One region of the Crossiella sp. CA198 genome, then DNA from elsewhere that is predicted to be linked to it. Evidence: riboswitches for the same ligand, from Rfam matches in the RefSeq annotation. Region 1 holds a riboswitch; each other region holds the start of a gene.
The links. Region 1 has a riboswitch for S-adenosylmethionine ahead of ACTOWY_RS28020 (methionine ABC transporter ATP-binding protein). Riboswitches for the same ligand answer to the same signal wherever they lie in the genome.
Positions count from the first base shown of each region.

Region 2: linked by a shared signal. The riboswitch ahead of ACTOWY_RS29210 (aminotransferase class V-fold PLP-dependent enzyme) and the one ahead of ACTOWY_RS28020 (methionine ABC transporter ATP-binding protein) in region 1 are both predicted to bind S-adenosylmethionine.
Region 3: linked by a shared signal. The riboswitch ahead of thrC (threonine synthase) and the one ahead of ACTOWY_RS28020 (methionine ABC transporter ATP-binding protein) in region 1 are both predicted to bind S-adenosylmethionine.

Region 1 covers NZ_JBQJIM010000017.1:187,722-190,986, reverse strand. The annotation lists gene ACTOWY_RS28030 (MetQ/NlpA family ABC transporter substrate-binding protein) at 1-245, opposite strand, end outside; gene ACTOWY_RS28025 (methionine ABC transporter permease) at 260-943, opposite strand; gene ACTOWY_RS28020 (methionine ABC transporter ATP-binding protein) at 940-1,962, opposite strand; SAM riboswitch class I at 2,176-2,267, opposite strand; gene rsmA (16S rRNA (adenine(1518)-N(6)/adenine(1519)-N(6))-dimethyltransferase RsmA) at 2,413-3,265, opposite strand, start outside.
Region 2 covers NZ_JBQJIM010000018.1:194,132-197,396, forward strand. The annotation lists gene lspA (signal peptidase II) at 1-258, opposite strand, end outside; gene ACTOWY_RS29210 (aminotransferase class V-fold PLP-dependent enzyme) at 304-1,671, opposite strand; SAM riboswitch class IV at 1,707-1,821, opposite strand; gene ACTOWY_RS29215 (hypothetical protein) at 2,034-2,618, shown strand; gene ACTOWY_RS29220 (M23 family metallopeptidase) at 2,677-3,265, opposite strand, start outside.
Region 3 covers NZ_JBQJIM010000002.1:285,002-288,266, reverse strand. The annotation lists gene ACTOWY_RS03960 (DNA internalization-related competence protein ComEC/Rec2) at 1-137, shown strand, start outside; gene thrC (threonine synthase) at 272-1,537, opposite strand; SAM riboswitch class I at 1,549-1,679, opposite strand; gene holA (DNA polymerase III subunit delta) at 1,792-2,772, shown strand.

The sequences.
Region 1 (3,265 bases):
AGCTGCTTGTCCACCAGCGAGGTGTTGGGCAGCACGTAGTCCTGGAACTCCACCACCTCGATCTTGAGGTTCTTGCTGGCGGCCAGGTTGTCCTTGACCCAGTTGAGGATCTTGGCGTGCGGCACCGGGCTGACCGCGACCCGCAGGGTGGCCTCCTGGTTGGCGGCGTTGTCGGCGCCGCCGCCGCAGGCGGTCAGGGTGAGGGCGGCGGTGACGACGGTCGCGATGAGGGCGTGCACCCGCATGGAACTGGTCCTATCTAGACGGTGATCTGGCGGCGACGGTCGACCGTGCGCGAAACAAGATCAAAGAGGTATTGCACGAGGAAGGTGAGCGCGGCGAGCGCGGCCACCGAGGTGTAGAGCAGGCGGGAGTCGAAGCGCTGGTACCCGTAGGTGATGGCCAGGTTGCCCAGGCCACCGCCGCCGACCGCGCCCGCCATCGCGGAGTAGCCGATCAGCGCCACCGCGGTGACCCCGATGGCCGAGATCAGCGCCGGACCGGCCTCCTTGACCAGCACACTGCGCACGATCTTGGGCTTGCTCGCGCCGGTGGTCAGGGCGGCCTCGACCACGCCGACCGGCACCTCCCGCAGCGCGGACTGCACCAGCCGGGCCAGGAACGGGATGGCGCCGATGGTCAGCGGCACGGTCGCCGGACCGCTGCCGATGTAGCTGCCCACCAGCGCGCGGGTCAGCGGGATGAGCGCGACCAGCAGGATGATGAACGGCAGCGACCTGGTCAGGTCCACGATGAAGCCCAGCACCCGGTAGACCAGCGGTTGCGGCCGCAGTCCGCCGGGTGCGCTGGCGTGCAGCAGCACGCCGAGCGGGACGCCGCCGAGCACTGCGAACAGGGTGCCGAGTCCGACCATCAGGCCGGTCTCGGCCCCCGCCTGGGCGAGCTTGTCGAATACTTCCGCCCAGGGTGTTGCCTGTTTCACGCGGCTGCTCCTCCAGCGAGCACAGTCGGCCTGCGGCGGACGACGGCGCCGCGCTCGGCGATCCAGTCGAAGGCCGCGTCGGCGTTGGCTCCGGTCAACGCGACCCGGAACCGGGCCACGGGGGTGTCGGCGAGACGGGTCATCCCGCCGCCCAGCAGGTTCAGGTCCACCTCGAAGCGGCTGGCCGCCTCGGGCAGCAGCGCGCCGACGGCGGCGAAGCCGACCAGCACGACATCGGCCACCCGGTCGAAGCGGGCGTCGGTGTCCCCGGCGCGCACGATGTCCTCCACGCCCGGCAGCAGCGCGCCGGAGGTGCGCGACCCGGCCTGGGTGACCAGATCGAGGACCTTGCCGTGCTCGACCACCTGGCCGCGGTCGAGCACCGCGACGTCATCGCAGATCCGGCGCACCACGCTCATGTCGTGCGTGACCACCAGCACGGTCACACCCAGTTCGGCGCGGGCCCGGTCCAGCACGGTCAGCACCGAGGCGGTGGTGTCCGGGTCCAGCGCGGAGGTGGGCTCGTCGGCCAGCAGCACCGAGGGGTTGGCGGCCAGCGCGCGGGCGATCGCGACCCGCTGGCGCTGCCCGCCGGAGAGCTGGTCAGGGTAGTTTCCGGCCTTGTCGGCCAGGCCGACCAGGTCGAGCAGTTCGACCACCCGCTTGCGCCGGGATTCCACCGGCGCGCCCGCGGCCTCCAGCGGCAGCGCGATGTTGCCTGCCGCGGTGCGCTGGCGCAGCAGCGAGTCGTTCTGCGGCACCACGCCGATCTGGCGGCGGGCGGCCCGCAGCGCGGAGCCGCGCAGGGTCACCAGGTCGGTGCCGTCGACCAGGATGCCGCCCGAGTCGGGCTGTTCCAGCAATGCGATGCACCGGGCGAGCGTGGACTTGCCCGCGCCGCTCTCGCCGACGACGCCGCACACCGTTCCAGCGGGGACCTGGAGCGAGACGCCGTCGAGTGCGACGGTCGTGCCACTGCGGCCCCGGTAGGCCTTGGTCAGGTTCTCAACTGTGATCACGATGTCTCCATGGCAGGGCGGAACCGCGCTCGGCGGCCCGCGCACACCTGTTGCCCGGATGAATCCCGGGCAGAAAGCGGGTAGAGCGTTCTGGTGGAGGAGAGCGCGCCGTCAGACGGGCGGCAGACCGGTCAGGATCGACAACCGGTGACCGTGCGACGGCCGTGATCGACTACGCGTCGGCGCGTGAGTACGTGCATGAGCTTCATGTCTGCTCCATCGCTCCTGGCGGTAGCACCTGCCCAGGGACTGGGCGGTTGCTGCGGCTTCACAGATCCAGGTCTCTCGGCCGCTCGGGATGGATTTACTCGGACAGTACAACGGACCCACTCGAAGAAAAGCAAGTGGATCCGCCCGTTCGGCCGTGGTTCGTTCGCCAGATCACATGCTGTAACGAACAAGCAGGTGCGACGAACGCACCCCTTGGGGTCAACACGGCACCGAGCGTGGTTATTCCCCGAGTTCCGCCTCGGTTTTGGCGATCTTGACGAAGGCGTGGATGTCGAGCTGCTCGCCCCTGGCGGTCGGCTCGATCCCGGCCGCGGCCAGCACCCGGCCCGCGCGGTCGGCGGACCCGGCCCAGTTCGCCAGCGCGGCGCGCAGGCCCTTGCGGCGCTGGGCGAAGGCGGCCTCGATCACCGCGAACACCGCGGCCTTGTCCTCGCCCTCCGGCTCGGCCCTGCGAGTGAAGGCGACCAGCGCGGAGTCCACGTTGGGCACCGGCCAGAACACCGCGCGCGGCACCGCCGAGGCCCGGCGCATCCCGGCGTACCAGGCGGCCTTGACGCTGGGCACGCCGTAGATCCGGCTGCCGGGACCGGCGGCCAGCCGGTCGGCGACCTCGGCCTGCACCATGACCAGGCCGGTGCGCAGCGAGGGCAGTTCGGCCAGCAGGTGCAGCACCACCGGCACGGCCACGTTGTAGGGCAGGTTGGCCACCAGCGCGGTCGGCGCGGGCTCGCCCAGGTCGGCGGCGCGCACCCGCATCGCGTCGGCCAGCACCACCCGCAGGTTCGCCGCCAGCTCGGGCGCGCGTTCGGCCGCGGTGGTCGGCAGCAGGCCGGCCAGCACCGGGTCGATCTCCACCGCGACCACCGAGCGGCAGGCGGGCAACAGGGCCAGGGTCAGCGAGCCGAGCCCTGGCCCGACCTCCAGCACGACGTCCTCGGCGGTGAGCCCGGCCTCCCACACGATGCGGCGCACCGTGTTGGGGTCGTGCACGAAGTTCTGCCCCAGCTTCTTGGTGGGACGCACGTCCAGCTCGGCGGCCAGCCGACGCACATCGGCCGGGCCGAGGAGCGAG
Region 2 (3,265 bases), on a different contig from region 1:
CGCGAAGGCCAGGATGGCCAGCACCACCAGCGCGGTGATCATCGTCAGCAGCCAGGTCTGTCCGGGGAACAGCGAGAACGCCGCACCCGGGTTGTGCAGCAGCACCAGGTAGAGCGCACCACCGGCCAGGCGGACCGGCGGCTGCCCGTCGAGCGCGGCGACCGCGAGGTCCTTGGTGCTCAGGTCCGCCGCGAAGACCGCGATCGCCACCAGGGCGAAGGGCACCAGGCGGCGGGGCGGCTTGTCGTCCGTGCTCACCGCCCCATTGTCCCGCACTCCGGGACCAGGGCTTACTCAGCCAGCTCAGCCCGCCACGAAGGGCGGCAGCGGGCGCGGGTCGTTCACCGGCGCCCAGCGCCCGTCCACGATCTCGTACTTCCAGCCCGGCCCGTGCGCGACCAGGTCGCGCAGCGCGTCCAGCACCCGGTCGATGTGCTCGGCGGTGGTGCCCAGCCCCAGGCTGATCCGCACCGCGCGGTCGGTGCCCGACCCGGCCTGGCCGAGCAGTCGCCGGGTGGCGATGTGCGCGCAGAAGGCGCCGTCGCGCACCCCGATGCCGTGTTCGGCCGAGAGCACCGTGGCCACCAGGCCGGGGTCCTGGCCGTCGAGGGTGAAGCTCACCACGCCGACCCGCTCCTGGGCCGCGCCGAAGATGGACAGCTCGCGGAAGCCGGGGAGGGTGTTGAGCCCGGCGCGCAGCCGGGTGAACAGCTCGGTCTCGTGCGCGATCACCGCGTCCCAGCCGTGCTGGGTGATGCTCTGGCAGGCGCTGGCGAAGGCGTGCACGCCCACCACGTTCGGCGAACCGGCCTCGTGCCGCTCGGGCGCGGGCGCCCAGCCGACGCCGAGGTGATCGCCCCAGTCCACCACGTGCTTGGTGGCCCCGCCGCCGACCAGGTACGGCTCGGCCACGTGCAGCCAGTCCGCCCGGCCGACCAGCGCGCCGCTGCCGTAGGGCGCGTAGAGCTTGTGCGCGGAGAGCACCACGTAGTCCACGTCCAGGGCTTGGATGTCCACCGGGCGGTGCGGGGCGAGCTGCGCGGCGTCCAGGGCGATCCGGGCGCCGAAGCGGCGGGCCACCGCGGCCAGTTCACGCACCGGCCACAGCTCGCCGGTGACGTTGGACGCCCCGGTCAGCACGACCAGCCGCGCGCCCTCGGGCGTGCGCCCGAGCGCCTCCTCCAGCGCGCCGATCGCGCCCTGCGGGGTCTCCGGGGTGGCGATCCGGGTGACCCGGGGGCCGCGCCAGGGCAGCAGCGCGGCGTGGTGGTCGGTGTCGAAGGTGACCACGCTGGCGCCCTTGGGCACGCTGCGGGCCAGCAGGTTCAGCGCGTCGGTGCTGTTGCGGGTGAACACCACGACATCGGTGGCGTGCGCCCCGACGAACTTCCGCACCACGTCCCTGGCCTGCTCGTAGACCTTGGTGCACACCTGGGAGGCGAAGCCCGCGCCGCGGTGCACGCTGGCGTAGTAGGGCAGCAGCTCGTCCACGGCGTCGCGGACCGCGGCCAGACACGGCGCGCTGGCCCCGTGGTCGAGGTTGGCGTAGGTCACGCGTTCCCCGGTGACCAGCGGGACCGTGGTGTGCGCGCCGACCACGGCCGGGACGACCGGGGCGGTGGGTGCGGTGACCGCGGGGGTGGTCTGCGCCGGGATGACAGCGAGCGACATACAAGCCTCCAGGATCCGGATCGGACCTGCTGGGAGGCCCGCGCTTGCCCGTCGCACCTCACGACGGACCAGGTCCTCACCCGGAGCACCCCACCGCGGTAGGAGGGTTGCCGACCAGCGAGCCGGGGCTTGTTGCTGGTACTCATGACCTTGGCCTCGAAGCTAGCCGACGACCCGGCGACTTGGGAAGCCCCCATTCCAGATACCGGGAAGCCGCCTGATCCGCCCGGCCCCGCCGAACGGGCAACTGATCGGGCACCGGTTGGGGCGATTCCCCACCACCCACCGAGTTGATATTTCTTCCGGGTCTAGCCTGACTGAACCGGTAACCAGAACCGGAAATTCCACAGCAGGGGGCTGTTATGGAGAAAAGCAACACAAGCAGAATCCGGCACGGCTTTGTTCGATTAGCCGTGGCGACCATGATGATGAGCACCGCGATCCTGGGCGCGGCGGCCGCCGCGCAGGCCGCGCCCGCCGAGCAGCCGATCCCGGCCGAGACCGCGCCGGCGGGGGTCACGGCGAAGCTCGCGGCACCCGGCGGCGTCGCCGCCCCGCTGCTTTGCAGTGGTCACGCGGTTGAACACGGCAACTGGAACAACGCCGATCCGAACGCCACCGGCATCGCCAGGGCCGAGCTGCGGGACTGCCAGTCGGTCACCGTCTGCGAGGGCTCGATCTGCCGCATCGTGCACGACGCGGGCTGGACCATGCGCGTGTTCGGGAAATGCTCACCGACCAACTGCGACTGGGGCTGGAGCAATTCCGAATTCCGCCAGTCCGCCGGCCACATCCACGCTTTCTACGACCACGGCTACGCCAAGCGACATGTCTGGGCGAAGATGTCGCAATACCGCCCTGGCCAGCTGTGGATTGTCTGGCGAACGGATTTCGTCGACCCGAACCGACCGGACTACGAAGTGCAGGAATGGTTCCACCGCGTCTGATCCAGAGTGACGCACAGCACCGGGACGGCCCAGCCACGGGCCGTCCCGGTCACCACGCTCAGACCTGGAACCGCCCCGGCAACGTCACGCTGAACCCGTCGCCGACCCGCTCCGCGCGCCCGGAGTACTGCTGAGCCCCGGCCCGGAACCGCCACGCGCCGAGCACCTTGCCATCCACCGGCACCCCGACCTCGTCCGCGACCCGGGTGCTCACCTCGTCATAGGACAGCCCGCTCCAGTCCGCGCTCACGCTCGGCGCGGCGTTGAGCTGCCACAGCGTGAAGTGCACATGCGCACCCGAGCTGGACCCACCACACGGCAACGCGTTGCCCGTACGCCCCAGCGGCGTCCCGGCCGAGACGGACTGCCCGTCCTGAACCTGGATGCCCTCCAGGTGGTAGTACCCGGTACGCCACCCGTCCGAGTGATCCACGGTCACCCAGTCGCCGCCGGAACAGCGCTGCATCCGCACCGTGCCCGCCGCGGCGGACCGGGCGATGCCATCGTTGGGCGAGAAGTCGATGGCGTTCTTGACCCCGCTCTGCCCGTTGTCCGAGTGCACCCCGGCCGAATAGGTGTGCTGGCCGGTGGCGAACGGCAACGAGAGCACCGGGTCGGCCAGCGGCGCGGCCACCGCGGCAGGCGCG
Region 3 (3,265 bases), on a different contig from region 1:
TGATCCTGGAAACCCTCCGCACCCAGGGAACCCACATCCTCCGCACCGACCAGGACGGCGACCTGGCCATCGCCCCCAGCCCCGAGGGCCCGGTGATCTCCCGCCACGGCAAGCAAGAATCCCGGACACCACGATGACGCCCAGAACCCCGCCCGTCCCCTCAGCGCCCCACCGCCGCCATCTCCCGGCCCTACCACCCGTCACAAACACCTCCGGCGTGCCCCCCAAGTCGCGAAAGACCAGGTGACACGCCGGACGGCGGGGCTTGGGATCAGAGGCCGAGGGCCTCGCGGACCGCGGCGGCCGACGGGGGAACGGTGGCGCGCGGGCCGATCCGGTCCTGCACCGCGTCCAGGGTCTTGAGGCCGTCGCCGGTGATCAGCAGGACGGTTTCGGCGTCCGGGTCGAGCTGGCCGGTCTCGATGAGCTTCTTGGCCGTCGCGACGGTCACGCCGCCCGCGGTCTCGGCGAAGATGCCCTCGGTGCGGGCGAGCAGCCGGATGCCCTCGACCACCTCTTCATCGGAGACGTTCTCGATGGCGCCGTTGGTACGGCGGACGGTGTCGAGCACGTACGGGCCGTCGGCGGGGGCGCCGATGGCCAGGGAACGGGCGATGGTGTCCGGCTTGACCGGGGTCACCACGTCGTGGCCTGCCTTGAAGGCGGCGGCGACGGGGGAGCAGCCGGTGGCCTGGGCGCCGAAGACGCGGTACGGGGTCTGCTCGACCAGACCCAGTTCGCCCAGTTCGCGGAAGCCCTTGTCGACCTTGGTGAGCTGGGAGCCGGAGGCGATCGGCACCACGATCTGGCTGGGCAGCCGCCAGCCGAGCTGTTCGGCGACCTCATAGCCCAGGGTCTTGGAGCCCTCGGCGTAGTAGGGCCGGACATTGACGTTGACGAACGCCCAGTCCTCGTGGTCCGCGGCCAGCTCGGTGGCCAGGCGGTTCACGTCGTCGTAGTTGCCGTCGACGGCGATCAGCGCGCCGTCGTACACGGCGGTGGTGAGGATCTTGGCCCGTTCCAGCGAGGACGGGATCAGCACGACCGACTCCCAGCCGGCACGGGCCGCGGCCGCGGCGACGGCGTTGGCCAGGTTGCCGGTGGAGGGGCAGGCCAGGACCTTGAAGCCCAGTTCACGGGCGGCGGCCAGGGCGACCGCGACCACGCGGTCCTTGAACGAGTGGGTGGGGTTGCCGGTGTCGTCCTTCACCCAGATCCGGCGGACGCCCAGTGCCTTAGCGAGGCGGTCCGCGCGGACCAGCCTGGTGCAGCCGGGGTCGGTGTTCGGGTGAGCGTCCACAGTGGACGGCACGGGAAGCAGGTTGCGGTAGCGCCAGATCGACTGCGGGCCGGCCTCGATGTCCTCCCGGCGGACGGTCCCGAAGTCGTAACCGACCTCAAGGGGACCGAAACACTCGGAACAGGCGAACTCGGCGGCGAGTGGGACCTGGTGGCCGCACTCCCGGCAGACCAGGCTGCGCGCCGGGCCGAGGTCAAGGGTCTGCTGGGCGCTGTTAGGCGCCTCGATGGTCGTCATCGCGAGGTCTCTCCTCATCTTTCCCGCTGTCGCGGGGCGGATTTGGCACCGTGTTCACCTGCTCCCTCGCGGAATACGCGTCGAGCCTGTGCCGGTTGCCGGGGTGTCGTAGGGCCGATCCCTCTACCCCTCTGGATGAGCTGTATTCAGTTGTCTGGGAATCACCGTACGGCACGGTCGCCACTGAGAGCTACCGCCAACCCAGCATGCGGGAGCCCGCAGGGCTGTCAGACCCCCGTGAAAGGATTGCCGACGTGAGCGCCCCAGCCGTCACCCCGGAGCCGCTGCATCTGGTGATCGGGGAAGAGGAACTGCTGGTCGAGCGGGCCGTCAAGGCGTCTCTGGACGCGGCGCGGCTGGCCGATCCGCAGACCGAGCTGAGCAAGGTCCGGGTGACCGACCTCACCCCGCCGGAGCTGATCGAACTGGTGAGTCCGTCCCTGTTCGCCGAGGGCCGGGTCATCGTGCTGGAGGCCGCCCAAGAGGCGGGCAAGGAGATCGCGGAGGCGATCGGCGCCTACTGCAAGGCGCCCAGCGAGGGTGTTGTGCTGGTGGTCGTGCACAGCGGCGGCGGCCGGGGCAAGCTCGCCAAGGAACTGCCGGACGCACTGCGCAAGGCCGGTGCCAAGGTCACCACCTGCGGGAAGCTGAGCAAAGGCGGCGAGCGCGAGGCCTTCGTCAAGGAGGAGTTCCGCCGGGCCGGTGGCCGGGTCGACCCGGCAGGCTTGGCCGCGCTGATCGAGACCGTGGGCTCGGACCTGCGGGAACTGGCCGCCGCCGCCTCGCAACTGGTGGCCGACACCGGCGGCCAGGTCGATGAGCAGGCAGTGCGCCGCTACCACCGCGGCCGGGCCGAGGTGACCGGGTTCGTGGTCGCGGAGAAGGCGGTGACCGGTGACCGGGCCGGGGCGCTGGAGGCATTGCGGTGGGCCCTGCAGACCGGGGTGCCGCATGTGCTGATCGCGGACGCCCTGGCAGACGCGGTCCGGACCATCGCCCGGGTGATGGCCGGCGGCCGGGCCGACCCGTTCGCACTGGCCGGGCAGCTGGGCATGCCACCGTGGAAAGTGAAGAAGGCCTTGGCCCAGTCCCGAGGCTGGGAACCCGAGGGACTCGCCGAGGCCATGAACCTGGTGGCCAGGCTGAACGCGGATGTGAAGGGCGTCGCCGCCGACGGCGGTTACGCACTGGAACGAGCGGTGCTGAGGTTGATCCTGGTTCGGCGAGGTCGCTGAGCCGGAGGTGAGGTCAAGATCCGGCTCCGGCTCCCGGACCTGGCACCGGTGTGGTCGCGGTCTTGAGTTCGACCCGAGTGCTGGACCTGGTCCGAGCGCCGGGCCGGGCTTGGGCCCGGACCCGGTTAAGCGGAGCGGGCGGCCGCTACGGCTGATGGACCTGACCGGCTGATGGACCTGATCGGCTGAGCCGATCCGCGGATCGTGCCGATCGCGCGGTCCGGCCGGAGGTGGTGCTGGCGAGGTTCCTCGGCCAGCGGCGTGCCGAGGAACCTCGCCGGGGCCTGCCGACTGGCGGGCCGACTGGGGGTGGGGGCGGGCTGAGCCGGATTTAGCCAGCCGCCGACCTGGAGATACCTAGGTAACTTGTGGGTGGGTTGGGTTGAGGTTGGGTGTTCGGGTTGTTGGGGGCCGGTGGTGGGTGGGTGTTGATGCCGGCGGTATGGCACTTCGGTACCACGGGTTTTGTCTGTTGGGGGTCGTGGGGAAGTTT